DNA from 3 places in the Allobosea sp. P1_A7 genome. Region 2 is predicted to be linked to each of the others. Evidence: riboswitches for the same ligand, from Rfam matches in the RefSeq annotation. Region 2 holds a riboswitch; each other region holds the start of a gene.

What was found. Region 2 has a riboswitch for cobalamin ahead of metE (5-methyltetrahydropteroyltriglutamate--homocysteine S-methyltransferase). Riboswitches for the same ligand answer to the same signal wherever they lie in the genome.
Region 1: another riboswitch for cobalamin. It lies ahead of AC1D34_RS15635 (TonB-dependent receptor plug domain-containing protein); the one in region 2 lies ahead of metE (5-methyltetrahydropteroyltriglutamate--homocysteine S-methyltransferase).
Region 3: another riboswitch for cobalamin. It lies ahead of AC1D34_RS14995 (CbtB domain-containing protein); the one in region 2 lies ahead of metE (5-methyltetrahydropteroyltriglutamate--homocysteine S-methyltransferase).

The regions. Positions count from the first base shown of each region.
Region 1 is NZ_JBFTZN010000078.1:34,083-49,356, forward strand. Features, by position in the region: gene ccoO (cytochrome-c oxidase, cbb3-type subunit II) at 1-285, shown strand, start outside; gene AC1D34_RS15605 (cbb3-type cytochrome c oxidase subunit 3) at 297-452, shown strand; gene ccoP (cytochrome-c oxidase, cbb3-type subunit III) at 456-1,343, shown strand; gene ccoG (cytochrome c oxidase accessory protein CcoG) at 1,345-2,781, shown strand; gene AC1D34_RS15620 (FixH family protein) at 2,816-3,340, shown strand; gene AC1D34_RS15625 (heavy metal translocating P-type ATPase) at 3,346-5,553, shown strand; gene ccoS (cbb3-type cytochrome oxidase assembly protein CcoS) at 5,550-5,726, shown strand; cobalamin riboswitch at 5,744-5,944, shown strand; gene AC1D34_RS15635 (TonB-dependent receptor plug domain-containing protein) at 6,065-8,008, shown strand; gene AC1D34_RS15640 (ABC transporter substrate-binding protein) at 8,129-8,782, shown strand; gene AC1D34_RS15645 (FecCD family ABC transporter permease) at 8,779-9,804, shown strand; gene AC1D34_RS15650 (ABC transporter ATP-binding protein) at 9,804-10,589, shown strand; gene AC1D34_RS15655 (DUF6925 family protein) at 10,591-11,631, shown strand; gene AC1D34_RS15660 (alkaline phosphatase family protein) at 11,843-13,318, opposite strand; gene AC1D34_RS15665 (sugar phosphate isomerase/epimerase family protein) at 13,315-14,238, opposite strand; gene AC1D34_RS15670 (ABC transporter permease) at 14,254-15,135, opposite strand; gene AC1D34_RS15675 (ABC transporter permease) at 15,131-15,274, opposite strand, start outside.
Region 2 is NZ_JBFTZN010000013.1:41,489-50,173, reverse strand. Features, by position in the region: gene AC1D34_RS03600 (copper resistance CopC/CopD family protein) at 1-952, opposite strand, end outside; gene AC1D34_RS03595 (YcnI family copper-binding membrane protein) at 998-1,516, opposite strand; gene AC1D34_RS03590 (hypothetical protein) at 1,868-2,260, opposite strand; gene metE (5-methyltetrahydropteroyltriglutamate--homocysteine S-methyltransferase) at 2,301-4,649, opposite strand; cobalamin riboswitch at 4,759-4,983, opposite strand; gene AC1D34_RS03580 (TonB-dependent hemoglobin/transferrin/lactoferrin family receptor) at 5,264-7,534, shown strand; gene AC1D34_RS03575 (hypothetical protein) at 7,652-8,401, shown strand; gene AC1D34_RS03570 (ChaN family lipoprotein) at 8,394-8,685, shown strand, end outside.
Region 3 is NZ_JBFTZN010000074.1:4,551-9,359, reverse strand. Features, by position in the region: gene cobN (cobaltochelatase subunit CobN) at 1-33, opposite strand, end outside; gene cobW (cobalamin biosynthesis protein CobW) at 37-1,086, opposite strand; gene AC1D34_RS15005 (DUF1636 family protein) at 1,091-1,480, opposite strand; gene AC1D34_RS15000 (CbtA family protein) at 1,530-2,270, opposite strand; gene AC1D34_RS14995 (CbtB domain-containing protein) at 2,283-2,462, opposite strand; cobalamin riboswitch at 2,501-2,683, opposite strand; gene cobU (bifunctional adenosylcobinamide kinase/adenosylcobinamide-phosphate guanylyltransferase) at 2,824-3,348, shown strand; gene cobO (cob(I)yrinic acid a,c-diamide adenosyltransferase) at 3,362-3,973, shown strand; gene cbiB (adenosylcobinamide-phosphate synthase CbiB) at 4,077-4,809, opposite strand, start outside.

The sequences.
Region 1 (15,274 bases), on a different contig from region 2:
CTTCGTTTCGGTGACATCGCCGATCACCTGCGCGCCAATCGCGGCGGCGGCGTGCCCTATACCGACGAGATGATCGCGCAAGCCGCGAGCGACCTCGAGGCCCAGGCCACGCCCGACCACCCCAAGGCGGCCGAACTCGAAGCGCGCTACCCCAAGGTCCAGATTCGCGATTTCGACGGCGATCCCAAGCGGGTCACCGAAGCCGATGCGCTGATTGCCTACCTGCAGGTCCTCGGCACGCTCGTCGACTTCAAGCTCTACGACACCAAGGCCAACATCCGTTGAGCGAGGGCACCATGGATTCGACCTACCATTGGCTCGCGGGCTTCGCCCAATCCGCCGGCCTACTCTACTTCGTCGGCACCTTTCTGGCCATTTGCCTCTACGCGCTCTGGCCGAGCAACCGCGCGCGCTTCGACGAGGCCGCCCGCACTCCCCTGCGGGAGGACTGAGCCATGAACAAGCATCACGACCCTGCCTCGGAATTCGATGCCGCCACCGGCCAGTCGACCACCGGTCACGAGTGGGACGGCATCCGCGAGCTCAACACCCCGCTGCCACGCTGGTGGCTCGGCATCTTCTACGCCACGATCATCTGGTCGGTCGGCTACTGGGTCATCTACCCGGCCTGGCCGCTGCTGACCGACGCGACCAGGGGCGTCATCGGCTACGCCTCGCGACAGGAGATCGAGGACGATCTCGCGGTCATGCGCAAGGATCGCGCCGCGCTGGCCAGCGGCCTCGCCGACGCCTCGCTCGAGCAGATCAAGGCCGACCCCGCCCTGTTTCGCGTCGCCATGGCACAGGGCAAGGCCGCCTTCGGCGACAATTGCGCCGCCTGCCACGGCGTCGGCGGCAGCGGCGCCAAGGGCTATCCCAACCTGAATGACGACGAGTGGCTCTGGGGCGGCTCGCTTGCCGCGATTCAGACCACGCTGCAGCACGGCATCCGCGTCGCCGGCAACAACGACACCCGCGTCAGCCAGATGCCGGCCTTCGGGCGCGACGGCATGCTGAAGAGGGACGAGATCAGCGCGGTCGCCAACCATGTGCGCGAACTGGCCGGACTGTCGACTGCCCCCAAGGCTGACCTCGCACTCGGCCGCAAGCTCTTCGCCGATAATTGCGCGGCCTGCCATGGGCCTGCCGGCAAGGGCAATCAAGAGCTCGGCGCGCCGAACCTGACCGACGCCATCTCGCTCTACGGCATGGATCTCGCGTCCCTGACCGAGACCATCACCAACAGCCGCAACGGCGTCATGCCCGCCTGGGGCCAGCGTCTCGACCCGACCACGATCAAGGCGCTGACCGTCTATGTCCACTCGCTCGGCGGAGGCCAATGACATGGCACTCGCGGAAAGCGAAGACGCTCCGCTCTTCGCGCCGTCGAAGAAAGTTTACCCACAGAGCGTGTCGGGCCCGTTCCGGCGCGCCAAGTGGCTCATCCTCGTCCTCTGCCTCGGCATCTACTATCTCCTGCCCTTCCTGCGTTGGGACCGCGGCCCCAACCTGCCGAACCAGGCAGTGCTCGCCGACATCGCCAATAACCGCTTCTATTTCTTCTTCATCGAGATCTGGCCGCAGGAGGTCTACTACTTCACCGGCCTGCTGATCCTGGCCGCCTTCATGCTGTTCCTGATGAATGCCGTCGCTGGCCGGGTCTGGTGCGGCTATCTCTGCCCGCAGACCGTCTGGACCGACCTCTTCCTCGCCGTCGAGCGCGCCTTCGAGGGCGACCGGCGCGAGCGGATGAAGCGCGACGAGGGGCCCTGGACCGCCGACAAACTCGCCCGGAAGACCGGCAAGCACCTGGTCTGGCTCGTGATCGCCTGGTGGACCGGCGGCGCCTGGGTGCTCTATTTCGCGGATGCGCCAACCCTGGTGCGGGAACTCGCGACCTTCACGGCTCCGCTCTCGGCCTATGTCTGGATCGGCATCCTGACCTTCACCACCTATGCGCTCGCCGGGATCATGCGCGAGCAGGTCTGCACCTTCATGTGTCCCTGGCCGCGCATCCAGGCAGCGCTGACCGACGACGACGCCCTCAACGTCACCTATCGCTACGATCGCGGCGATCCGCGCGTCTCGGTCAAGCAGGCCACGCGCCTGCGTGCCGCCAACGAGCCGGCTGGCGATTGCATCGACTGCTACCAGTGCGTCGCGGTCTGCCCGACGGGTATCGACATCCGCGATGGCTCGCAGATGGACTGCATCCAGTGCGGCCTGTGCATCGATGCCTGCGATACGGTCATGCTCAAGATCAACCGCCCGGCCGGGTTGATCGCCTATGACACCGACGACAACGTCAAGCGGCGTATCGCTGGCCAGAAGCCGGTCTATCGCCTGATCCGCGCCCGCACCCTGATCTACACCGCGCTGATCGGGCTCGTCGGCGGAGCCATGATCTACCAGCTCGCAACCCGCAGCACGGCGGGAATCTCCGTGCTGCACGAGCGCACCCCGCTCTTCGTGACGCTCAGCGACGGCTCGATCCGCAACGCCTACACCATCCGCCTGCTGAACAAACGCCCGGATTCCCGTCCCTTCGCGCTCACCGTCTCCGGCCTGCCCGGTATCCGGGTCGAGACCGTCGGAACCCAGGCGACGGCCGATCTTCGCCCGATCATCACGGTCGACCCCGATTCCTCGCGCGAGATCCGCGCGCTGGTGACAGTGCCGGCCGGCATTCCTCTCGACAAATCCCAGACGATCACCTTCACCGCATCCGACCTGTTCGCCGGAGAGGTCGTGACCGCCGGGGATCATTTCATCGCTCCCTAGAGAACGCATCATGACCTGTTGCGGAGGCTTCATCATGCCGATCGATTTTCCAGCCCCACCGGCGCCAACTCGGCGCCGGCCCTTCGAGCTCAGCGGGCGTGCCGTGCTCTTCGGCATGATCGGCTTCTTCATCGTGGTCGCGGGCGTCAATGGCGTGATGATGGTCTCGGCCATCCGGACGATGCCCGGCGCCGATGTGAAGAGCGCCTACGAGACCAGCCAGCGCTTCAACGGCGAGATCGCGCGCATGCAGGCCCAGGCCGCACGCGGCTGGCTGGCCCAGAGCGAGGTCGTGCGTGCCGGCGCCGACGCGGTCGTTTCGCTCTTGCTGAAGGACAAGGCGGGCGCAGCTGTCACAGGGCTCGCAGTCGAGGCGAAGCTCCAGCACCCGGCGACGCGGCAGCAGGACCGCGAGGTGACGCTGACCGAAACTGCCCCGGGCCACTATTCCGCGACGGTGCCGGGGCTGCATGCCGGCGCCTGGACCCTGGTGGTCGAGGCAAAGCGCGATCGGGACCCGGCCTTCTCCTCCCGCAGCCGCATGATGCTGAAGGAGTGAGGCTCATGGCCGCGCAGCAGGATCTCTCCGTCTTCATCCGCCATCGCGAAAGCGGCGTCGCGGGCATGGAACTCGCGGTGGAGAACATCCGCTGCGCCGGCTGCATGCACGCGATCGAGAACGGCCTTGCCCATGAGACCGGTATCCTCAGCGCCCGGGTCAATCTCGCGCTGAAGCGCGTCACGGTGGAATGGACGGAAGGCGTACTGCGCCCAGAGGCCGTGATCGAGCGCCTCTCCCGGCTCGGCTTCAAGGCCTACCCTTTCCTGCCCGCCTCCGGCCGTGAGGACGACACAAGCGAGGAAAGGCGGCTGCTGCGCTATCTCGGCGTCGCCGGCTTCGCCTCGATGAACATCATGCTGCTCTCCGTCTCGGTCTGGTCGGGCAATAGCAGCGACATCAATCCGGTCACGCGCGACTTCTTTCACTGGCTCTCAGCGCTGATTGCCCTGCCAACCGCCGCCTATGCCGGCCGCCCCTTCTTCGAGAGTGCGCTCCGGGCTCTGCGCGCCCGCGCCGTCAACATGGACGTGCCGATCACGCTCGGCATCGTGCTCGCGCTCGGCATGTCGGTGGTGGTGACCTGGAACCACGCCGAGCATGCCTATTTCGACGGCGCGGTGATGCTGATCTTCTTCCTGCTGATCGGGCGCTATCTCGACCAGCTGATGCGCCGCCGCACGCGCGACCTCGCTGGCAATCTTGCCGCGTTGAAGGCCGAAACCGCGACCCGGCTGATGCCGAATGGCGAGGCGATGGTGACGCCGATCGCGGCCATCGTGCCCGGCGACCGCGTCCTGATCCAGCCGGGCGAGCGCGTCAGTGTCGATGGCATCATCGAGACCGGCTCCTCCGAAATCGACCAGAGCCTCGTCACCGGTGAAACCCTGCCGCATGCCGTCATGGCCGGCGCGCAGGTCTATGCCGGCACCGTGAACCTCTCCGGGGCCCTGACCGTCAAGGTCGAAGCCGCAGCCAGCGGCACCCTGCTCGACGAGATCGATGCCCTGATGGCGCGCGCGGTCGAAAGCCGCTCCCGCTATGTCAAGCTTTCCGATCGGGCGGCAAGGGTCTACGCCCCTCTCGTCCACGCCACGGCGCTCGCGACCCTGCTGGGCTGGATGGCCTTCGGCCTGCCCTGGCCCGAAGCACTGATCATCGCCATCACCGTCCTGATCATCACCTGCCCCTGCGCGCTGGGGCTGGCGATTCCGGCCGTGCAGGTCGTTGCTGCGTCTGCCCTGTTCAAGCGCAAGGTCATGCTGAAACAGGGCGATGCGCTGGAGCGCCTGGCCGAAGCCGATGTCGCTGTCTTCGACAAGACCGGCACCCTCACCCTGCCGGACCCCGATCTGGTCAATGGCGCTGAGATCGATACCGCAACCTTGCAGGCGGCGGGCAGGCTGGCAGCCGCGAGCCGCCACCCTCTCGCCCGCGCCATCGCCCGTGCCGCCGGCCATCCTGCTCCTGCGAGCGATGTCAGCGAAAATCACGGCGCAGGCCTGAGCGCGATTGTGGATGGGATCGAGACCCGTCTCGGCAGCGTCGCTTATTGCGAGGCCGGGGCGGAAGCCGCCATCGTCGCCGCGCGCCATCCCTCAGCCTCCCTGATCGCCTGGCGCCATGGCACTGAATGCGCCATCTTCGCGGTCGATCAGAAGATCCGGCCGGAGGCGCGCGACTGTATCGCCGCGCTACGCGGTCTCGGCCTCGAGATCCGCATTCTCTCCGGCGACCGAAGCGAAGCTGTCGCGCCGGTCGCCTCGGCCCTCGGTATCACGGAGGCCGAAGCCGGCCTGCGTCCCGACGAGAAGCTCAAGGCGCTCGACCGGCTCAGCGCCAAGGGGCGCAAGGTGCTGATGATCGGCGACGGGCTCAACGACGCTCCGGCCCTTGCCAAGGCCCATGTTTCGATCTCGCCGATCAGCGCGACCGACCTGGCGCAGGCCTCGGCCGACATTGTCTTCATCGGCGACAGCTTGATGCCGGTCGCCGACAGCCTGCGCATCGCCCGCAGGGCGCGCAACCTCATGCTGGAAAACCTCTGGTTTGCGGTGCTGTACAATGCCGTCGCGGTGCCGATTGCCGTCGCGGGCTTCGCGACGCCGCTCGTCGCAGCCGTCGCGATGTCGGGCTCGTCACTGGTGGTCACGCTCAACGCGCTGCGCGCGGGACGCGGCCTGCCGCGGCAGAATACGGGAGTGGCGTCATGAATATCCTGGTGATCCTGTTCCCCCTGGCACTCGGTCTCGGACTGCTGGGGTTGGCGGCCTTCTTCTGGTGCATGCGCACCGGCCAGTTCAGCGATCTCGAGGGACCGAGCTGGCGCATTTTGAGGGATGACGACCTGCGTTCGCCTGGGGACACCCGCACCAACGATCATTGACGCAGCGGCCGTTCCGGCCTTACCTCGCCAGCGACGGTTCCCTTAGGGGATCAAAAGGGAATGCGGTGCGGATGGTTCGCCATTCAATGCCGTGGCTGCCCCCGCAACTGTAAGCGGCGAGCCTTTCGCCACACGCCACTGGGGCCCTCGGACCTGGGAAGGCGGCGACAAGGCACCGACCCGCGAGCCAGGAGACCTGCCGTCAGCCGTGGTCACACGCGAACACGTTCGGACGGGGTGTTTCGATCGCTTGTTGAACTGCACGCTGGCTAAGGGCAGCGGACGGGGCCTCGCGTTCGCGGTGACGTGCCACAGACGTCAACGCCCGAGGTTCCATCGTGATCCGTCCTCCCAAGGTTGCCCGGCGCAGCCGGCTGCTCATCACCCTGTCGCTCCTTGTCTCCGCCGGCTCCCTCCCCGCCAACCAGGCATCCGCCCAGTCAGCCACCGAATCGATTGCCCTCGACGAAATCGTCGTCAGCGCGACGACGCGACCCACGCCAGCGCGCGAGATCGCCAATTCCGTGACCGTCATCACTGCCGGTGATATCGAGCGCGAGCAGCGCCGGACCCTGCCGCAGGCGCTCGCCGCCGTTCCCGGCCTCAATATCGTGCAGACCGGCGGGCCGGGCGGGCTGACCTCGGTCTTCATCCGCGGCACCAACTCCAACCACGTCAAGGTATTGATCGACGGCATCGAGGCCAACGACCCGTCGACCCCGAACCGCTCCTTCGATTTCGGCTCGATGCTGACCGACGACATCGAGCGCATCGAAGTGCTACGCGGACCGCAAAGCGGCCTCTACGGCGCCAACGCGCTGGGCGGCGTCATCTCGATCACCACCAAGCGTGGCGAGGGTCCGCCGAAGCTCACGGCCCGAGCCGAGGCCGGCTCATACGGCACCTTCAACCAGTCGGTCGGCCTCAGCGGCGGCGATGACCGCTTCAACTACGCCCTCAGCATCGCCCATTTCAAATCGGATTCGACCCCGGTGACGCCTCCCGGGCTCGTGCCGTCGGGGCGCCGCGTCAACCCGAATTCCTACGACAATTGGACCTATTCGGCCCGGTTCGGCGTCGCGCTGTCCGATACGCTGTCGCTGAACTGGGTCGGCCGCTACACTGACGGCTACCTGCTCTTCACCGGCGATTCCGGCTTTCCGAGCACGCCCAGCAGCTTCCGCAGCAGCCAGGACTACAAGCAGGCCTTCACCCGCGGAGAGGTCGTCTGGGATCCGCTTGGTGGGCGCTTCGTCAATCGCTTCGGCCTGTCCTACAGCAATCAGGACCGCACCGGCCGCACGCCGAATGCGATTGGTATCCTCGGCCTGCCGACGGAGAATCTCGGCGAGCGCACCAAGGTCGACTGGCGCGGCGACCTTGAGCTGATGAAGGGGCAGACCCTGGTGATGGGTCTGCAATACGAGCGCGAACGGCTGGAAACCCGCGCGCTCACGGCATCCAACGGCAATACGGGCGCCTTTGCCGAACTCCAGTCGAATTTCGGCGACCGGCTCTTCATGGTCTCGAACATCCGCTACGACGATGACGAGACCTTTGGCGGCCACACGACCTACCGCTTCGCGCCAGCCTATATCGTGCCGGAAATCGAAACCAAGCTGAAGGGGAGCTATGGCACGGGGTTCAAGGCCCCGACCCTGAGCGAGCGTTTCAGCGATTCTCGCCCGGCCTTCAACTTCTTCGGCAATCCCAACCTGAAGCCGGAAGAAAGCCGCGGCTGGGATCTTGGCTTCGAGCAGCCTCTCCTCGATGACAAGGTCCGGTTCGGCGCCACCTATTTCCACAACGACATCGAGAACCTGATCGTCACCAACGTGGCGCGGAACTCCTATGCCAATATCGGCAAGGCCACGACCAAGGGGGTGGAGGCCTTTACCGCGCTCGAAATCTCGCCGCAGTTCAAGGTGCGGGCCGACTACACCTTCACCATCGCCAAGGACGACATCGCCCGGCAGGAACTGCTGCGCCGTCCCCGTCACAAGGCCAGCGTGACGGCGAGCTGGACCCCGGTTGACAAGCTCACCCTTTCGGCGACGCTGATCTATGTGGGTGAGCGCGTCGACGGAAACCGTGACTTCTCGATCTCGCGCATGCGGGCGCCGGGTGCGGCCATCGTCAATCTCGCCGCCGAGTACAAGGCGACGGACAGGCTCAGTGTCTTCGGCCGCATCGATAACCTGCTGGACAAGCGCTACGAGAACCCCGTCGGCTTCCTGGTGCCGGGTCTGAGCGCCTATGGCGGCCTGAAGGTAACGCTGTGAAGCCTTGGGCGGCCCGCGCGATGACTCGCGGCGCCGTTCTGGCGCTTGGCCTCTTGCTCGGTTTCGGCGGCCTGACGGCCGCCGAACACCTGGCTCTCGCAGGACCCGCGCAACGCCAACATGGCCGAGATTGCCAAGACCATCCCGGCCAATCACGGTCTGGTGGAGGAGGTGCTGAGTTACAAGCCCGATCTGATCATCGCTGGCGCCTACACGACGCGCAGCACGGTCGCGCTGCTGAAGAAGGCCGGTGTTCCCGTCCGCGAATTCGGGGTGCCGCGCAATCTCGCTGAAATGCGTGCCCAGATCGCCGAGATGGCGGCCCTGCTCGGCGAGCCAGAACGCGGCGCGGCCCTGATCGCAGCGATCGACCGGCGCCTCGACACGCTCGCCGCCAACCAAAGCGCGGGCCATCCCAGGGCGCTGGTCCTGCGGCCGAACGGGTTCACGGTCGGGCGCGGCTCGCTGGTGGACGAGATCCTGACCCGCGCCGGCCTGACCAATCTCGCCGCCGAACTCGGCATCGACAATTACGGCCAGATCGCGCTGGAGACCGTCGCGCTCGGACAGGCCGACATGCTGATCCTCAACACCACGCCGGGCGGGCCGCCCTCGCTCGCCCATGAGATCCTTCATCATCCGCTCCTGACGAAGCTCGGCGAGCGGGTCAGGCTCGTCGCCCTCCCCTCGAAACTCTGGACCTGCGCCGGACCGGCCGTGCTCGATGCGATCGAGCTGCTTGCCGCCTCCCGTACGCAAGGATCGCGCTCATGACATTGGCGGTTCAGGAAACGGTACGAGCGACGACGCCGAAGCTGGCGCGGCTCATTGTCATGCTGGCCCTATTGATGCTGGCCATGATGCTCGTTTCCATGGCGGTGGGGTATGCCCCACTCGACATCAAGGCGGCCCTCGCCGACGCCCTCGCCGGACGGAAGACCCTGCCGGCGCTCGTCCTTGTCGAGCTGCGCTTGCCGCGCGCGCTGCTGGGCGCGCTCGTCGGTTTCAGTCTCGGGCTTGCCGGCGCCGCCATGCAGGGCCTGCTGCGCAATCCGCTTGCCGAACCCGGAATCCTCGGAATTTCAAGCGCCGCCGCCTTCGGCGCGGTCGTGGTCTTCTACAGCGGCTTGTCGGCGACGATGGCGCTCGCCCTCCCCTTGGGCGGCATGGCCGGCGCCGCACTGGCAACGCTTCTGCTCTACGCCTTCATGGGGCGCGGCGCCGGAACGATGACGTTGATCCTCGCGGGCGTTGCGATCAACAGCTTCGCCGGTGCGATGACCGCGCTTGCGCTCAACCTCGCGCCAAATCCCTACGCCGCGCTGGAAATCGTATTCTGGCTGATGGGTTCGCTCGCGGATCGCAGCCTGCTCCATGTCTGGCTCGTGCTGCCGCCGATGCTCCTCGGCTGGCTGCTGCTGCTTTCGACCGCACCTGCCCTCGACGCTCTCACCCTGGGCGAGGACACGGCCAAGAGTCTCGGCTTCGACCTGACCTGGCTGCGCGCCCGACTAATCGGCGGAGCTGCACTCGCCGTCGGCAGCGCGGTCGCGGTCACCGGCGCGATCGGCTTCGTCGGCCTCGTCGTGCCGCATCTGTTGCGCCCGCTGGTCGGCAACCGACCGGGCCGGCTGCTGCTCGTCAGCGGTTTTGGCGGAGCGATCCTGACGCTCGCAGCCGATACCGCTCTGCGCCTCGCCCCGATCCGGCCCGAGCTGAAGCTCGGTGTGGTCACGGCGCTGATCGGAGCCCCCTTCCTGTTCCACCTGATCCATCGCCTGCGGCGGGAGGTCTGATGAAGATCGAAGCCTCGGGAGTTTCGCTCACGCTCGGCGGGAAGCCGATCCTGCGCGACATCGATATCGCGCTTTCGGCAGGCGAAATGGTCGGGCTGATCGGCCCCAACGGTGCTGGCAAGACGACCTTGCTGCGCGTGCTCTCCGACCTGGTCACGCCCGATTCCGGCCAGGTGCGCTACGACGGGCTGACCGCCAAGTCGCTCGGGCGCAAGGAATTGGCGCGGCGCATCGCCTTCCTTGCGCAGGGCGGCGCGGTACACTGGTCGATGCGCGCGGAGGCCCTCGTTGGGCTTGGGCGGCTGCCGCATCGCCAGCCCTTTGCCGGCGAGAACGAGGCCGATCGCGCCGCAATCACGCGCGCCATCGCAGCGGCCGACGCCACGGCGTTCGCCGACAGGACAGTCGAGACGCTCTCGGGCGGCGAGCGCATGCGCGTGCTGCTGGCGCGTGCGCTCGCCGTCGAGGCGCCGATCCTGCTCGCCGACGAACCTCTCGCGGCGCTCGACCCGCTACACCAGCTCGAGGTCATGGAGCTTCTGCACCGGACGGCTGCCGGCGGCACCGGGGTAGCGGTCATCCTGCATGATCTGACGCTGGCCGCGCGTTTCTGCGATCGCCTGATCCTGCTCGATCGCGGCAGGCTCATTGCCGATGGCTCGCCCGGAATCGTCCTCAACGACGCCAACCTTGCTGCCGTCTTCGGCATTACCGCGGCCCGCGGTTCGGAAGCCGGCGCACCCTACCTGCTGCCTTGGCGGCGCCTTACATCGGAACAGTCGTGACATGACAGCCCCTGACGACATTCGTGCGCTCCTGCGCGCTCATCTCGCCGATCCAGCCTCGCAATGGAATCTCGGCACCTTTGGCGCCATCGCCGAGTTCATGCGCGATTCGAACGAACCCGTTCAGCTGACTGATAAGACTCATCTCCTTGCGGCCACGACTGCGCGCGGCGGCATTGGCTTTCGCAATCTGACCGGCGTGACGCCCTTCGCATCGGAATCCGCGACCGGCCAGGGCTGGAGCCACCGCCTCGCGCTCTGCCTGCCCGAGACCGCCTGCGCGATGAGCCGGCGCACGGTTCTGACCGAGCTCGGCCCCGACGGCGACGCGCTGCGCGAGCAGGATCGCGAGGGCCTTCTCTTCGACATGGGCCTCGATACCCTGCAGGTCGACATCTGCATCCGAACCAGCACCCCGGGGCTGATCGCAGCCTTGCGCGCCGCATGCGGCCGCCCGCTTTTCGAGGCCGGCAACACCACCATGGCCGCCATCGTCGCAGCCGGGCCGCATCGCGTCTTCATCACCCGTTTCGGCCGTTGTGAAGTCTACCAGCCAATCCCCCCGGCAGACGGCAAGAGCCCCGAGGGGCCGCATACCCATGTCCTGCCCAAGCTGATGCGCTCCGGCCGGACGCATGCCGCCACCGAGCTCGTACCGGCAGGCCTCGTGCCCTGTGCTCATCTCGTGCCGGCGCATCCGGTCAAGGATGCGATGGGCCGGCCGACACCGTTCTATGCGACGGCCCAGAAGCAGTTCCAGGACCTGCTGATGCGCTATGGCGATGTCGAACTGGTCCGGTTGAAGGAGAGCGTGCTCGCGGCCATTGCCGCAGGAGCCGCCCCCTCCACCGTTCCCGCCCCACAGGATCGGTTTGCGCGTCACGCCGTGCGGGCGACATTGCGCCAACTCGCGGCGTCCGGCGAGCGCCTGCCCGGGCTCTCCGCCTGGATCTCCGCTCATGATGAGCGGCGTGTGGATGATGCTGGGGCGGATGATCCTGGCGCGGACGACGCCGCCGATGCCTATGGCCATGCGAACTGAGGGGCCGAAGCATCCCTCAGCCGGGCGCCCCCTCGGCCCCAATCTCCTGGTCGCTCCGGTGCGGGAGGAGAGTGAGACGGAGCGCGAACTCTAGCTGCCCGCTCATCCCGGTGGCTGGGATGACCGGCACGACGGCAAGCATGTCGAAGGGGCCGGGCGCCTCGCTTCGATGCGCTTCGGACAGGAGCGGAACGTGCTCCCGCCCCCGAGGTCAGCCTCGCGCGCCGGAGAGGATGATGCGCGATCCCTCGCGGTCGACGCGTTCGAGGCGCTGACGGAACCCGCCGGTGCCGGTCTCGAACGAACGGGTCCGCTGCTCCGTCGCCGGCTGCGCCAGATTCCGGCCCAGCATCGTCTGAGCCGGTGAAAGGCCGAGCAGGCCGAGCACGGTGGGGCCGATATCGATGATGCCGCAGGCGCGGTCATCCTTCGTCCCGGACTCAAAGCCGCCACCGCGGACGGCCAGGACGGTGTTGAGTTCGTGCCGGTTGAGCCCGCCATGCATGCCGCCGCCAACCGGCACATCGAACTTGGTCAGGAGCCCGAGCCCGGGATTGCCATAGCTGTCGGGCTCGTCGCCGGAGCGCAGGACATAGATGAGATCGGGCTGGCGCGCGTGATCGAGATCGACCAGCGAGAGCGCAAAACTTCCCTCGACCTCGCCCTCGACCTCGTTGCGGGCCTTCGCGAAGAGCATGCCCAGGAAGTCCTGCTCCCGGAGCCAGGCGGCAATCGCGTCGCGCCGGGCCGCTCCTCCCTCGAGGATGCGGATTTCCCCCATATTGCCGCCCGTCATCGAGAAGCAGGCGCCGGCCAGCGTGCGCTCGGCGGCACGGCGACCGGCATGGCCTTGCCCACGCAGCAACTCGGAGAGAGCGAGCTCGCCCTTGGTCGAGATCTGGCCGTGATCCGAGGCCGCGACGACGGCATAGCGCTCGGCATCGGGCTGCCCCTCGATCCATTCAAGCAGCCTGCCGAAGGCGGCATCGACATGTCTGAGTACCGCAAGCGTCTCGGGCGAGCCGAGAAAGCGGTAATGGAAGGAGGTGTCGGGCTCATTGAACCAGATCAGCGCGACGTCGGGCTTCATCTCGGCCAGCACATGCTCGCGCAGCACCCGTTCCGCGTAATCGATTTCCTCGAAGCGGGGCAGGCTGCGCGGCGGCAGCGCCCCGAAGCGCGCGACGACTTCGTCCACCGCGTCCGGCGTCTGGCTGTGCTCGCGCCCGAGGATCGAGAAGGTCCAGTGGCCGTTGGCCCTGGCACGCGGATTGATCAGATAGGCAGAGCCGGCCGAACCGGTATGGACCACGGCGAGCCGTTTGCCGGCCTTCGCCAGCACATCGCCGAAGCTCTCGGCCTCGACCAGGCCTCCACCGGTCGCAGCCTCCGCCAGTGCGATATCGTCGGCGCGGCTCATGTCGAGCGCGTGCTCGCGGGTCACCTCAGGGAACAGGAAGGCGTTGCCGACGACGCCGTGCACCTTTGGCGGCGCACCCGTTGCGATCGACGTGGTGGCCACGCGCGTCATCGACGGAAAGACGCTGCGCGCCTCGCGGAACCAGGTGCCCTGCCCTGTGAAACGCGCCAGGTTCGGCATCAGCTCGGGCGTGATGAAGTCCGGGCGCAGGCCATCGAAGACGCCGATGACGACGCGGGCGGCTGCAGCCTTGGCGGGTTTGCTCATGCGCTCTTCCTCAGGCCGCTGGTCAGCGCCTGCATCGCAAGCGCCCGTGTTGCAGCCACGCACTCATCGGCGGCGTACCAGAAACGCGGATTGAGCTCGATGTTGAAGAGGACACCGTCCGGGAAGACACAGGCCTCCATGAGCTCCTGCCAGGGAATGTCGCCCCAGCCGACCGGCAGATGCAGGTCGCCGTGTCCGAAGGCAAGCTTCTCGCTCAGGCTGTAGGTCTCGATCGCATCAGCCCGGCCGAAGGAATCGTGCACATGCAGATGCTTGGCGAGAGGGGCAAGCGCCTTGATCTCGCTGAGATAGTCGCCGCCGAAATAGCCTGTGCGCAGGTAGGAATGGCTGAAATCGAGCGTCGCCCAGACATGGGAGTGGCCGATCTCGACGAGTTCCTCGGCGAGCCGCGACGGCATCGAGGCGTGCATCCTGCCGTGGTGGCCACCGAACATGGTCTCGACGCAAAGCAGGAGCTCGAGCTCGCGCGCCACATCCCCGGCCCTCGACAGCCATTCGCGCTGGCGGTCATAGGCAGCCTCGACCACCTCGCCGGGCTGGGCCGGCATGACCCCGGAATGCATGACGTAATGCACGGCGCCGACCTCGGCCGCGATCTCCAGCGAGGCTTTCAGCACCTCGAAATGGCGCGGCAGGCGGGCCGGATCATCGAAGAAATTGATCGCCAGCGGACCATGCGCGGAATAGGCGAGCTTGCGCCCGGCACAGGCTCGCTTGAGCAGATCGAGATGCGGACGGCGGATGCGCCCCCCGATGATCAGGTCCATGTCGAAGATCGGCAATTCCGTGGACTCGACCCCGAGCGTCTCGACCTTGTCGAGGATCGCCGCGAAATCGGAGAGGTCGCTCTTGGGGCGCGGAGCCGTGATGCCGAAACCGCGGACGCCATTGGGATGCATGTTGTCTCTCCAGGATCAGCGCAGGGTCGGATCGAGCCGGTCGCGCAGCCAGTCGCCGACGAGACTCACCGCCAGCGTCGTCAGCACGATGGTGCAGGCTGGCGCGAGCATGATCCAGGGGGCACGGGTCAGATATTCGCGACCATAGCCGACCATATTGCCGAGGCTGGTCATCGGAGGCTGCACGCCGAGCCCTAGGAAGGAGAGCCCGCTCTCGAGCAGGATGACTTCAGGAAAGGTCAGCGTCATCGAGACGATCAGCGTCGAGGCGATATTCGGCAGGATATGGCGCAGGTAGACGCGTGCCGGGCTTGCCCCGATCTGGCGCACAGCCCCGGCATAGCCCTGCGCCCCTGCCGAGATCGCCAGGCCGCGCGAGATGCGGGCATAGCGCTCCCAGCCGTAGAGCCCCATCAGCCCGATGAAGAGCGGCAGCGCATTGCCGAAAAAGGCAAGCACCGACAACGCAAGGATCAGGAAGGGCATCGCCGCCTGGAAATCGGCCAGCATCAGCACGAACTGCTCGACCCAGCCGCGGAAATGCGCGGCGAGAAAGCCCATCACCGTGCCGAACACCGCCGAGATCACGGTCGCCCCGAAGGCGACCAGCAGCGAGATGCGGATCGAAATGATCAGGCGCGAGAGCACGTCGCGGCCGAGTTCGTCCGTGCCGAGCCAGTGCAGCACATGGCCGGGCGGCGAAAGCCGATTGCGCAGATCGTAGGCCGTGAAACGATAGGGCGTGATCCAGTCCGCCGTCAGCGCCACGATCAGGATGAAGCCGATCCAGATCAGCCCGAACCAGACCAGCAGCGGGATGCGGTTCTTCGGTTGCGGGGCAGTCTTGTCGACGGAGGTAGGGGTGGCGCCGGTGGCTGTGATATCGGCCATCTCAATGCCCTCCCGCCTTGGCGCCGCTGCGCAGGCGTGGATCGAGCACACCGTAGAGCAGATCGACGATCAGATTGGCGCTGACCATGGTGATCGCGACCAGCAGGAGGATGCACTGCACGATGGCAAGATCGCGGTTGGCGAC
Region 2 (8,685 bases):
CAGGTATCCAACGCGAGAACTGGCGCAGCACGGCAATTGCGTCGGGCTCCCGCAGAGCGAAGAACAGAGGCACCAAGGCTCCTGCCCAGGCGGAGACGCTGACGGCGTGAACAAAGACTGCACTCCGCATCAACCACTGCGGGCTGGCCGCGCTGGCATGGCCACTCGCGGCGAGCGCCACCCCTACAGTCAGGAGGGCTGCTCCAGCGAAGACCGGCCCCATGCGGCCGCGTACCGCCAGGGAGGCCATTCCGAGCAGAAATGCGACGGCTGCAGCCAGCGCGGTGCGGCCAAAGCTGCTGGCGGCCGCGGCGCTCCAGACGTCCGCTTCGCCCAGGCTGCCGAGCGAGCGATCCAGGATATCGAGCCCTTGCGCGGCGAGTGCCAGCGGCAAGGCGGCAGATCCGAGCAGGATGAACAATCCGAGCGGTCGCCGGGCATCGCGAGGCAAGGGACCAACCCAGGTCGCAAAGGCTGCCCCGCCGAGCCCCATGAGCAAGCCCAGATAGAGCCCTACCTTTCCCAGCCATAGGGTAGCCCGCACAGCAGGATCAGTCCGTGTCTCAGGAGTTGGCGACTGGCCGCTGGGCGCACCGACTGAGAAGACCACCGCCCCACCAACCGGGTGCCCATCCTCGGAAATGACGCGCCAGCTCAGAACATGCGTTCCGGCTGACAGTTCGGCGGGCGCTTCGATCATCAGCGTCCTGTCCTTCAGCACGAACCGATCGAGTGTGCGGGACGCGCTGTCTGGTCCGATCAGCTTAAGGATGAGCGGCGACACCGGTTCACTGAAGCTCAGTGTCAACACCGCAGGGGCGTTGGTCACGACCGCGCCGTCCGCCGGCGAGGCGGCGATCAGCGCGGCATGAGCGAAGGCGCGTCCGGTTATTGCCGTGGCGACAGCCAAGGCGCAGGTCAGGACGAAGGCGAGGCGAAGGGGCCAGCGCATGGCAACTCCCAGCAGCCGGGCGCGAAGCCCGGCCACTTGCGCGGTTTACTTTTTCGGGGTGAGCTTCAGACCGGGAGCCGGATACTTGTAGTCGTCCGCGCTCTTGCCCTCAGTCGGGATCTCGATCCAGCGTTCGACTGTGCCGCCCTCGCACTCCTGGACGACCGGTACGTAGAGGACGGTGTCGGCCTTGAGGTCGGAGGTCAGATAACCGCGCAGCACGAACTCGTCATAGTGCTCGTCAAGCAGCCTGCCGCCGCTCCAGACCACTTCCTTCACGCCTTCCGAAGTCGGTGTGCCGTAGTAGTCGAAAGCCTTGCCATAGGGGCCCTTCACCGTTTCCAGTGTCCAGCCGGGCTTGGGCATCGGCTTGACCGCGATCACGCCCTCGGGAATCCGGACGCGGACCTTCGTTGTTGCCGCGCCCTTGCAACCATGGGGCACGCGCAACACGGCCTTGTAGGTCGAGCCGACCGGAGCCTGCTGCGTTTCGAGGGTAATATGAGCGAGCGCACCGGTTGTTCCCAGAGTGACGAACATCGCTGCAAGGAGATGGGTCTTCATGGCGTAATCCTTGGTCTGTGAGGGCGGTTCTGCGACGGGCTCGTGAGAGCCCATGACGCTCGATGCCGTTGAGTGTGGTCATCGGACGGTGAGTGCCGGCCGGTGATGGCGATCCCGACATGCGGCCCCGGTCAGATTGCGATCGGCAAAGGAACCGTTGGCATGGTGAGCCGAGGCATCGCAGGCGCGAGCCCCCGCGCTTCGTTTGCGTGCCGGGCAGACATCGCGCCGAATGCTCGGATCAGAATCTGGTGCGCATCTGCTGGGGATGGCGGGCAAATCGGCCTTGAAGCCGAGGTCGCGCAACAGAGCGGCCCTACATGCGCGAACGCATGGCGGCTTGCTCAGGTCTCAGACCGGCGGTGCGCGGGGATTGGCGGGCGATCGGCCGGCGACAAAGCCGTGACGCGCGTCGAGATGCCGGATGAAGGCGTTCAGGTCGACGGTCCGGTAGACAACTGGCAGATAGTCGATTGCTGACGGCACATCCGCGTGGGCGGGATGAGAGCAACCGAGCGCGCAGCCGCTCATCAGATCATGCTGCGCCGTGCCGCGGTCGGTCGTGTCACCCGGCGAAGAAGCCCCCGGCGAGCAAAACGTTATGGCCAGAGTGCGATCGAGAGCGATGCTCGCAGCATTGGCACCCGACGCGAGCCCTGTCAGGACCATCTGGAGCACGAGCAGATAGGCCACGGCGACCGCGACCCAACGGCTCGATTCTGCTCTCTGGCGCCACGCGGACAAGGGCTGCCCTCCTGACGTTTGGATAACGAGCCTCAGGCGCTCAGCGAGCGGCTGCCCGGACGTGCCGCGCGGCTTCAACCATATTGACGAGAGCAGGCCTGACCTCCTCCCATTTGCGGGTCTTCAGGCCGCAATCGGGGTTGATCCAGAGCTGTTCGTCTGCGAGCTGGAGGCGAGCGAGCTTCATCAGGCTCGTCATCTCGCCCACCTCGGGCACCCGCGGCGAGTGGATGTCATAGACGCCGGGACCGATCTCGTTGGGGTAGCGATAGGTCTTGAAGGCGTCGAGCAATTCCATCTTCGACCGCGAGGTCTCGATCGAGATCACATCGGCGTCCATCGCGGCGATCGCGTCGATGATGTCGTTGAACTCCGAGTAGCACATATGGGTGTGCACCTGGGTTGCGTCGGTGACGCCCGAGGCACAGAGCCTGAAGCTGCCCACCGCCCAGTCCAGATAGCCCTTCCACTCGCTCTTGCGCAGCGGCAGCCCCTCGCGCAGCGCCGCCTCGTCGATCTGGATCATCGCGGCACCTGCCTTCTCCACATCGATGACCTCGTCGCGGATCGCCAGCGCGATCTGGCGGCAGGAGGCACTGCGCGGGATGTCGTCGCGGACGAAAGACCAGTTCAGGATCGTCACGGGCCCGGTCAGCATGCCCTTCATCGGCCTCGTGGTCAGCGACTGCGAATAGGTCCACCAGCCGACCGTCATCGGCTGCGGCCGCGAGACGTCGCCGAACAGGATCGGCGGCCGCACACAGCGCGAGCCGTAGCTCTGGACCCAGCCATGTTTGGTGAAGGCGAAGCCGGCGAGCTGCTCGCCAAAATACTGCACCATGTCGTTGCGCTCGAACTCGCCATGGACGAGCACGTCGAGGCCAATCTCCTCCTGCCAGCGCACCGTGCGCTCCGTCTCCTCACGCAGGAATTGCTCATAGTCGGCATCGCTGATCAGGCCCTTGGCATGAGCCGACCGGGCCTTGCGGACCTCGGCGGTCTGCGGGAAGGAGCCGATCGTCGTCGTTGGGAAAGCCGGCAGGTTGAAGCGCTCGCGCTGCAATTTCGCACGGGCTGCGAAGGGGCTCTTGCGGTCAGTCATGCTGGGCGTCACCGCCGCGACACGCGCAGCCACTGCGGCATCGTGGACTTTCGGCGAGGCCTTTCGGGCCGCCGCTGCGGCCGCCGAAGCGTCCAGGGCATCCCCGACGCTGTCGCGGCCACCCGCCAGGGCTTTGCCCAGCACCGAGAGTTCGCCCATCTTCTGCACGGAGAAGGCGAGCCAGCTCTTCAGGTCGGAATCGAGATCGGTTTCGAGATCGAGATCGATCGGCGTGTGCAGCAGCGAGCAGGAGGGCGCGATCTGGACATGGTCGGTGCCGCGCCTGGCGACAACCGGCTCGAGCCGGTCGAGCAGCGCCGGCAGGTTGGCCCGCCAGATGTTGCGGCCATCGATCATGCCGAGCGACAGCACGAGCCCGCGCGGCGCCTTGGTCAGCACCTCCTCGAGCTGCGCGGGAGCGCGCACGAGGTCGAGATGAAGGCCTGCGACAGGCAGCGTGACCGCCGTGTCGAGATTGTCGCCGAGACCACCGAAATAGGTCGTCAGCATGATCTTCAGCTGCGGCAGGGCATGGGCGATGGTGGCATAGGTCCGGCGCAGGGCGTCGCGGGCGGCCTTGTCGAGATCGAGCACCAGACAAGGCTCGTCGATCTGGACCCATTCGGCACCATTGGCGGAAAGGCGGCGCAGCACATCGATATAGACCGGCAGCAACTCGCCGAGCAGCGAGAGCGGATCGAGGCTGGCGTCCCTGCTCTTGCCGAGCTTCAGATAGGTGACCGGCCCAAGCAGAACGGGGCGGGTGTCGTAGCCGAGTGACTTGGCCTCACGATACTCGTCGACCGCCTTGAGCGAGGACAGTGCGAAGCGCTGTCCGGTCGCGAATTCCGGCACCATGTAGTGGTAGTTGGTGTCGAACCACTTGGTCATTTCCTGCGCCGGGGCGCCGTGGGAATGCTCGTGGTCGTGGTGGGCATGGCCGCAGGAGGTGTGCGGCTTGGTCTCGCTTTGCGCACCTCGCGCCATGGCGAAATAGGTCGCCAGCCCGAGCGGACCGCCCTTCCAGCCATAGATCTCGGGAATCGCGCCGACCATCACGCTGGTGTCCAGCACCTGATCGTAGAACGAAAAGTCGTTCGACGGGATGACGGTGACACCGCGTGCCTTCTGGCGGGCCCAGTTGGCGGCGCGCAATGCGGCGGCGGTGTCGAGCAGGTCCCTTTCGGTCGACTTGCCCGACCAATAGCTTTCGAGAGCGAGTTTGAGTTCGCGGCGGGGACCAATGCGCGGCGTCCCAAGGGTCGCGACAGGAAGTGAAGATGACATAGGCTTACCCCAGAAGTTGGGAGCAAAGGCCAAAGCGGACGCGTCCAGGATTCCGCCGGCGAAGAGCCTGCGCAATCGCAAAGCGCTCCACCGGGACACCCCGCCCGAGGACGTTCAGTTCGTCGAGGCAGGTCTCCTGGCTCACGGGTCATCGCTGCTGTCCGGCCTTCCCGAGACCTTGCCGGCCTCAGTGACACATCTTGGACAGCGGCTCACCGCTTACAGTTGCGGGGGCAGCGCCGGCCTTGCCCAGGTCAATAGCGACCTCGACGCACCGGCTTCCCTCTTAGCTCCGGGCAAACAGACCCGGAGAACCACGACACCCCAACCTAGGTCCAAATGCTCGCCGCAGTCAATGGGAATATAAAGACATCTTTATGTCTCCATGTCGCTATCTGCGCCGACTGACGCTGCCCCCGACGGCGGGATGTTCCGTGGTCGCGCGCAGGCGATGCGGGGCAAGCAGTTCCCGCGCAATTGCTAAAGTAGAATAATTAGAATCTATATCTATTATAGATTGCACATGTACTTCACGCCACAAAAGTACATCAGAAAACACTGTGTCAAATTTACAATTGCGAATCCTAGTACCAGCGGACTACATCCACCCGCAAATGGACTGGGGTCTTCCAATGAAGAACAAATCAAAACTATATTTTTCAGCCGCTTTCCTTTTTACAATCCTTCAAAGCACGATTTGTTACTCTCAAGCGATCGCAGATGGCGGCAGTGCGTCACCGGCGTTCACGCTCGACCAGATTACGGTCACGGCGACACGCGGTGAAAAGCAGGTTCTCGATGTTCCCGGCGTCGTGAACGTTATCTCACGGCAGGAACTCGACGAGCGCATGACGCGCGACATGCAGGACCTCGTCCGCTACCAGCCGGGCGTCAGCGTCAACCGCCTCACCAGCGGCACCGACCCGTTCGGCAACCTCGATGGCTTCACGATCCGCGGGGTCGGCGGCAACCGCGTCCAGATGCAGGTCGATGGATCGCGGGTGATCGAGCGCATCACCGACGGCAATCGCAACTTCGTCGAGATGCCCTTCCTGAAGAGCGTCGAGATCGTGCGTGGGCCAGGCTCGGTGCTCTGGGGCGCCGATGCTCTGGGCGGCATCGTCGCCTATCGGACGCTCGATCCCCAGGACCTGCTGAAAGGCAAGGACAAGCCCTACGCCGTGCGTCTCGATGCCGGGTATGACAGTTTCGACCGCTCCTTCACCAAGACCGGCATCGCAGCCTTCAGGCTCACCCCTGCCCTGGAGGCCATTGTCGGCCTGAGCCAGAAGACGGCGGAGGAGGCCAAACTCAGCCGGGCCCGCGCCGATGGCGGCCGCTGGGGCTGCCCCGTGCCGAGCCTGCGCTATCTCGGCTGCGACACACTGAACCCGCTCGACAGCACGGTTTGGAACGCCTTCGGCAAGATCGTCTTCTCGCCGACGACAGACCATACGTTCAAGCTGACCGGCGAGTATTTCGATAATAGCTCAAAGATCAATCAGCTCTGGGACTATAATGTCCTGGCGTCCGGCCTCCGCAACGGACCCTATATCCGAGATGAAGTGAAATCACGCCAGCGCATCGCCTTCGAGCATCAATGGGATGTCGGCACGAGCTTCCTCGACTCGATCCGCTGGCAGGCATCGTTCTCGCCACAGAAGCGTGAAGTCACCAATAATCGCTATCAGACGCAGACCAACAACCAGCAGCGTTTCACCCGCGGCTTCCTCGACTATTCCGAACAATTCTCCCAGCTCGATATCCAGGCAAAGTCGAGCTTCGCGCTCGGCTCGAGCTTCCACCGGCTGACCTACGGGTTCCAGGGCGACGTCACCAAGACCGATTATGAGCGTCGCGACGACGTCCGGAACATGTCGACCGGCGTCACCACCACGACGATTGCAGGCGGCTTCAACTTCGCCAACGCGACGACGACGCGCTACGATTTCTATCTGCAGGACGAAATCGAATTGCTGAACGGTCGCTGGACGATCACGCCGGGCGTCCGTTACGCCAATTACAAGATCGACCCGAGCATTGGGCCAGGCTACGTCATCGTGCCGGGCAAGGCTCCGCGCGAGATCGACTCGCATAAGCTGATCCCGCAGGTCGGCACGATCTTCAAGCTTGACGAGACCTATTCGCTCTATGCCCGCTACGCCCAGGGCTTCAAGATGCCGACCGCGCAGCAGCTCTATACGTCGCTGCCGATGGGCACCCAGAACCTGATCCCGAACCCGGATCTCAAGCCCGAGAGCGTCACGTCCTACGAGGCCGGCATCCGCGGCCGCTTCGACAATGGCTGGTTCTCGGTCGGCGTCTTCCATGCCGATTACAAGGACTTCATTCAGAACTTCGCGCCGATCCTCGGTTCGACCGATCTGACCTATCGCAACCTCTCGAGCGTCAAGATTTCCGGTATAGAGGCATCGGCCGAGTGGAAATTCCACGAGCGCTGGCTCGCCAATGTCGCGCTGAGCTACCAGTACGGCACGCAAAAAGCCGATTCTGGCGCATTGACCACGCCGTATAACTCGATCACCCCGTTTACCGCTGTCGCCGGGCTGAAATACCTGATGCCCGAATATGGGCTGGAGGCCGAGGTCATCGGAACCTTCGGGGCGGGCGTCACCCGCGCCAGCGCGCCGACCATCTTCAAGCCGGCGGGCTACACCGTGTTCGATGCCTTCCTGAACTGGAAGCCGACCTCGTACATCACGGTCCGCGGCGGCGTGCAGAACATCTTCGACCGCCGCTATTTCTCGAACGTCTATAATTTCGACAAGGTTCCGGCTTCGGCCGCAGTCGCCGCGACCAACCCGCTCGAACTGCAGACCGCGGCTGGCCGTACCTTCAAGCTCGCAGCCTCGGTTGAGTTCTGAGACGCAGCGGACCTAGCGCCACCCGATTGACGGGCCGCGGCTGTGACAAGCGCGGTTGGTCACGCGACGCTCCGAGCGAGACCCCGGAGCGTCGCATCCTTTCCTTGGAGCCCCCTTATGACAAGCACCACACATCCCCGCGAACTGCTGAAGCAACCCTCGGCCGAAATCCTGGCAAGCCTGCCCGCCATGGGCCGCGTCATGCTGAGCGCACGCTCCGGCGGCGCGACGCATGAGCGCATGGGCGTGGTCGGCACCGTCTCGATCGACGGGACCAGGGCGCGCCTCGCAGGCGAGTTCCACGACAGCACGCTCGATCTTGCGGTCGTGACCCGGCTGGTCGCGGACCGCACCAGCAAGATGCGCGACCGGGTGCTGCCCAGGCTCGAGTGCCAGGACGCCGCCGGCGAGGTGTTGTTCAGCCTGATCGGGCTCGACGGGTTGGAGCTCTTCGACAAGGCGCTTGCCCCATTCGGCGCCGGTGAGGCCCTGGAGCCGGTCGAGCGCGAGAGCGCTGCCGGCGGCGGATCGCCTGATGTGCCCGAGGATGATCTCGGTGCCGCGACCTTCGCCGCGATCCTGCGCAATGGCGTGCCGATCTCGATCGATTTCACGAAACCGGGCCTGGCCCAGCATTGGGGAGGTGCGCTGCCAGAGCCGAAGCCGGCCATGGGCTTCGTCAACATCATGCAGGGCGACTTCCACCTTCACTTGCGCGCTGGTGCGGTCGCAAGCTGGCTGCGGCAGGTCGCCGGCTCGGAGGTCGAGCTTGCAGCGCATGATTCCGACGGCCAGCCGTTCGGCCTCGTGCTGCGCGGCCCGGCCGCGGCCTTCGACGGCGTTCCGCTCGGCAATCCCCATGGCTGAGCCCTCCCTCACCGCCGGATCCGTGTCCCTGGCTCATCGGCGCGCGACCTGGCTCTTGCCCGAGACCGGCGAGGCCATTGCCCAGTACGATCTGATGCGGACGATGGCGCAGAAGCGCGTCGTGCTGCTCGGCGAGAGTCATGACATCGCTGAGATCCATCGCTGGCAGCTCCATGTCACGGCGTTCCTGCATACGCTGCGGCCGCAGATGGCGGTCGGTTTCGAGATGTTCCCACGTCGGCTCCAGCCGGTGCTCGACGCCTGGGTCGAGGGCGAGATGGACA
Region 3 (4,809 bases), on a different contig from region 2:
AAGCCTGATCTCGCTTGAGGGGAGGAGGTGCATGGTTCAGCCCGCGAGGGCGGCCTCCACGGACTTGCGATCAAAGCCCTTCAGGCCAATCACCACGAGGCGACCATCCTTGGCTTCGCCGGCCGCCCAGGCGCGGTCGTAATGATGGCTGACCCGACGCCCGACACCCTGGACGACGAGCCGCATCGGCTTACCGGGAATCGCCGAAAAACCCTTCAGGCGCAGCACGCCCTCGGCCTCCGCGGCCCTGGCAACGCGGGCCGCCAGCTCCTCGGGCGAGGTCGCCGCGGCGAGAGCGAAATCGAGGCTTTCGAAATCGTCGTGGTCGTGGTCCTCTGCGCTCTCATGGTGCGAGGGGCGTCCAGCTAGATCGGCCTCGGCAGCCGCGTTGAGGCCGATAATCAGGGCGGGCTCGACCTTGCCATGGGCCGTCTCGACGATCTTGATCGCCTTCGGCAGATGCGCGGCGATCTCGGCCTTGACGCGTTCGCGGCCGGCCGCATCGACGAGGTCGCTCTTGTTGAGCAGGATCAGGTCGGCGCAGAGGATCTGGTCCTCGAACACTTCTTCGAGCGGGTTGTCGTGCCCGACCGCGGCATCCTGCGCCGCCTGCGCAGCGAGAGCGTCGGGATCATCCGCGAACTGGCCATCCGCCACGGCCGGACCATCGACCACGGCGATGACACCATCGACCGTGACACGTGACCGAATGGCCGGCCAATTGAACGCGTTGACCAGCGGCTTCGGCAGGGCAAGCCCCGAGGTCTCGATCAGGATGTGTTCCGGCGGGTTCGGCCGGTCGAGCAGCTTTTCCAGCGCCGGCACGAAGTCGTCGGCGACGGTGCAGCAGATGCAGCCATTCGGCAGCTCGACGATGTCCTCCGCGGTGCAGCCGGAAATGCCGCAGCCGGCGATGAAGGAACCGTCGAAGCCGAGATCGCCGAACTCATTGACCAGCACGGCGATGCGCTTGCCCCCTGCATTCTCCAGCAGGTGCCGCACCAGTGTGGTCTTTCCGGCCCCGAGGAAGCCGGTGATGATCGTGCAGGGGATCTTGCCCAGCGAGCGGGCTTGGGGAGCGTTCATGATCTCATCCTTGTTGGCGCGCCGGGAGAGGCGGTACGCGCGCGACCACGCCCTTGCGGAACGAAGCGGGTCTTTCTTTCCAGGGAACGATACCGTTTGCGCTGGCTGCAAAGCTTGCAGCTGCGTCAACGATTTCGGCGATATGGGTGTCTGCGTCGAGATCGCCGATCAGATAGGTCCATTTGCCGTCGGCCGCCAAGGCGACGGTGCAGGGGCGATTGCAGACCGCGAGGCAGTCGACGGGTTCGACCGGAAGCGTCCCGCCGTCGCGCGCGATGCGTTCGCGCAGCGCCTCGGCAAAACCCAGTCCGGGCTGGTCGTAACCCTCCGGCAGGTCCGCCCGCGCGCGCCGYCAGGCGACGCAGACGAAAATGGTGACATCGCCTTCGGGCATAGGCCGGTTCCTTTGCTTCCGGCGCGATCCCGGGGGATCGCGCTCAGCGTCAGGCCTTGGCCGGGGCTGCGGCACGGCGCGTCGCCCAGGGCCAGAGCACGCCGACGGCAAAGCCGGTGGCGAGCCAGAGGGCAGCCTGGAGCGCGAGCGAGAGCGCGGCGAAATGCGCTGCGATTTCGGCAGGGACCTTGCTCTCCGGGGCGGCGGGATGTGGTGCGCCGATCAGATGCGGGACGAGCATGGCAAGCACGGCAAGTGCCCGCYGCCAGCTCGCCTCCGCCCGCAGGAAGACCCAGAGGCCGCCGGCGGTGACGAGCGCGGTGGCGATCCACCAGGTCTGGCGGTGGAGCAGTTCGGCTGACGCGCTGCCGGGCAATTCCGGTGCGAGCCCGGTCGCCGGCACGAGGCCGAAGGCCAGGAAGCCGCAAGCCGCCCAGATCAGTGCGGTCCGCTCAGTGATGGCATCGCCCGCTGCGATCATGCCGCCGAGCAGCAGGGCGGCAAAGCCGATCGCGGTCGCAATGGTGACGATGGTGGTGAAGGCCGTACGCTGCAAGCCGRCCTGTGGCTTCCACTCGGCGTGGTCGGCTGCGTCGGCGCCGCCATGGGCAAGGACGATCCTGGCATCGCCGGTGAAGCTGGCGTGCTGAAGCTCGACTGCGCGCAGTGCCGTCTCAAAGGTTTCCGCCTTGAGGATCAGCGGCGTGGTGGTGACATGCTGGAGTGCTGCTACCAGGAGCCCAGCAAGAAGCCCGGCCAGAAGACTGACCGTGAGAACACGATTGACCATGTTGCCTTTCCCTCAGTGGCAGGGAAAGGCGAGGGTGTGGCGCGTGTCGTGGGCTGCGTTGTGAACGCTGGTCGAATGGGCGAAGCCGACGGTGAAGATCAGGGCTGCGCCGAGTGCCAGGGCAGCTGCGACAGCCTTGACGCGCTCGGAAGCGCTGGCCTGGGTGGTGATCGAAGCCGTATTCGTCGTCATCTCGGTCTCCTTGGCCACCCCGCCGGCAGCCCGCTGGATTGCATCACTCGCTGACGGCAGGTCTCCTGGCTCGCGGGTCCGGATCTCTCGCCGCCTTCCCGGGACAATCCCAGTGGCCGATGGCGCGAAACTCGCCGCTTACAGTTGCGGGGGCAGCCGCGGTATCGCACCGCGTTCCCTTTTCACCTCCTTGCAGAGGCACCGTCGGCGATGATCATTAGCCATCTGCACGGTGCTGTGCAATGCAGCGATCGTGATTGCGAGCGCAGTGAAGCGATGTGATCTCTTGTCGCCTGTCCCGGCTTGCTTCGCTTCGCTCGCCAGGTCCGTTCCTTAGGCTGATCTTCCCTGGGCTGAGAGTTTGGCAGTGGCAGCGATCCTTTCCCCTCTCACCCTCGTTCTGGGCGGCGCCCGCTCCGGCAAGAGCCGCCATGCCGAGGCCCTGATCGAGATGGTGCCAGCGCCCTGGACCTATCTCGCCACGGCCCAGGCCTATGACGATGAGATGCGCGCCCGGATTGCCGAGCACCGCGCCCGCCGGTCGAAGGAGTGGATGACCATCGATGCTCCGCTGGACCTGGCGCAGGCGATCCGCGCGGTTCCCGCGGGGCAACCTGTCCTGGTGGACTGCCTGACGCTCTGGCTGACCAACGTGATACTGGCAGAGCAGGATGTGGCGGCTGCAAGCCGGGAACTGGTCGAGGCCTGCGTCGCGGCACGAGGCCCGGTGGTCCTGGTTTCCAACGAGGTTGGGCTCGGTATCGTGCCCGAGAATGCGCTCGCCCGGCGGTTCCGCGACGAGGCGGGGAGGTTGCACCAGATGCTTGCGGCGCGGGCCGACCGGGTGATCTTCATGGTCGCCGGTCTGCCGATGCAGGTGAAATGAGCAGGAGGTTCCGATGACGATCGATGCTGACGAGGCCGCCCGCCACAAGGCCAAGATGGAAAAGCGCAAGGCGGTGCAGGATGCCGAGGTTGCCGCCAAGACGATCGAAAAGGGACTCCTGATCGTCAATACGGGGCCAGGCAAGGGCAAGTCGACCGCCGCCTTCGGATTGATCCTGCGGGCTCTCGGCCATGACTGGCGCGTCGGGGTGGTGCAGTTCATCAAGGGCGCCTGGGCGACAGGGGAACGCAAGGCGCTCGACGCCTTCGGTGATCGCATCGTCTGGCACACGATGGGCGAAGGCTTCACCTGGGAAACGCAGGACAAGGCCCGCGACATCGCTGCCGCCGGGCGCGCCTTCGCCAAGGCCAAGGCGTTGATGGACGATCCGGAGATACGCCTGCTCGTGCTCGACGAACTCAATATCGCGCTGCGCTACGACTATCTGCCGCTGGCGGAGGTGGTCGAGACATTGGCGAGCCGGCGCCCTGATCTGCACATCGTCGTCACCGGCCGCAATGCCAAGCCCGAGTTGATCGCCGTCGCAGACCTCGTCACCGAGATGACGCTGGTCAAGCATCACTTCGCGGCGGGCGTGAAGGCACAGGCCGGGATCGAGTTCTGAGGCTGAGCCATCGACCCGAAACGTGAGTTGCGGCTTTCGGGAAAGTCGAAGCAAACACAGAAGGTGAGATCGTCGTTCCCGATGCGATGCCCGGTCCGATGAACTAGAGGGCGAGCGCGGTAGCGGCCCCCGCAACGGCGAGCCCCCACAGCAGCAGACATGCCCTCCGATAGAGAGCGAGCGCCCGCCGGATATCCGCCGCTTCCGCTTCGGCCCGGCCGTCCCCCATCCAGCCGTCGTCGACCCTGACCTCGCCATAGACGCGCGGGCCCGCCAGACGGAGGCCTAGCGCACCTGCCATCGCGGCTTCCGGCCAACCGGCATTGGGCGAACGATGATGGCGGGCATCGCGTCGGACAGCTCGCCACGCATTGGCGGGGTCTGACGTTTTGTCGAGTGCGGCGGCTGCGGTCAGCAGCAGCGCGGTGAGGCGAGAGGCGGGAAGGTTGACGAGGTCGTCGAGACGCGCCGCCGCCCAGCCGAAGGCGAGGTGGCGCGGTGTCTTGTGGCCGATCATCGAATCGGCGGTATTGATCGCCTTGTAGAGCGCGCCGCCCGGCAGGCCGCCGACGCCGAGCCAGAAAGCCGGAGCGACGATCCCGTCCGAGAAATTCTCGGCAAGGCTTTCGATTGCGGCGCGGGAAACTCCGGCTTCGTCGAGGGTTTCGGGGTTGCGGCCGACAATCATCGAAACGGCCATGCGTCCGCCTTTGAGCCCGTCCCGCTCCAGTCCTTCGGCGACCCGTGCGACATGCTCGTGCAGGCTGCGCTGTGCGATGAGGCTGGAGGCGACGAGCGCGAGGGGCAGCCAGCCAAGCGGGCCGAGGCCGCGGCAG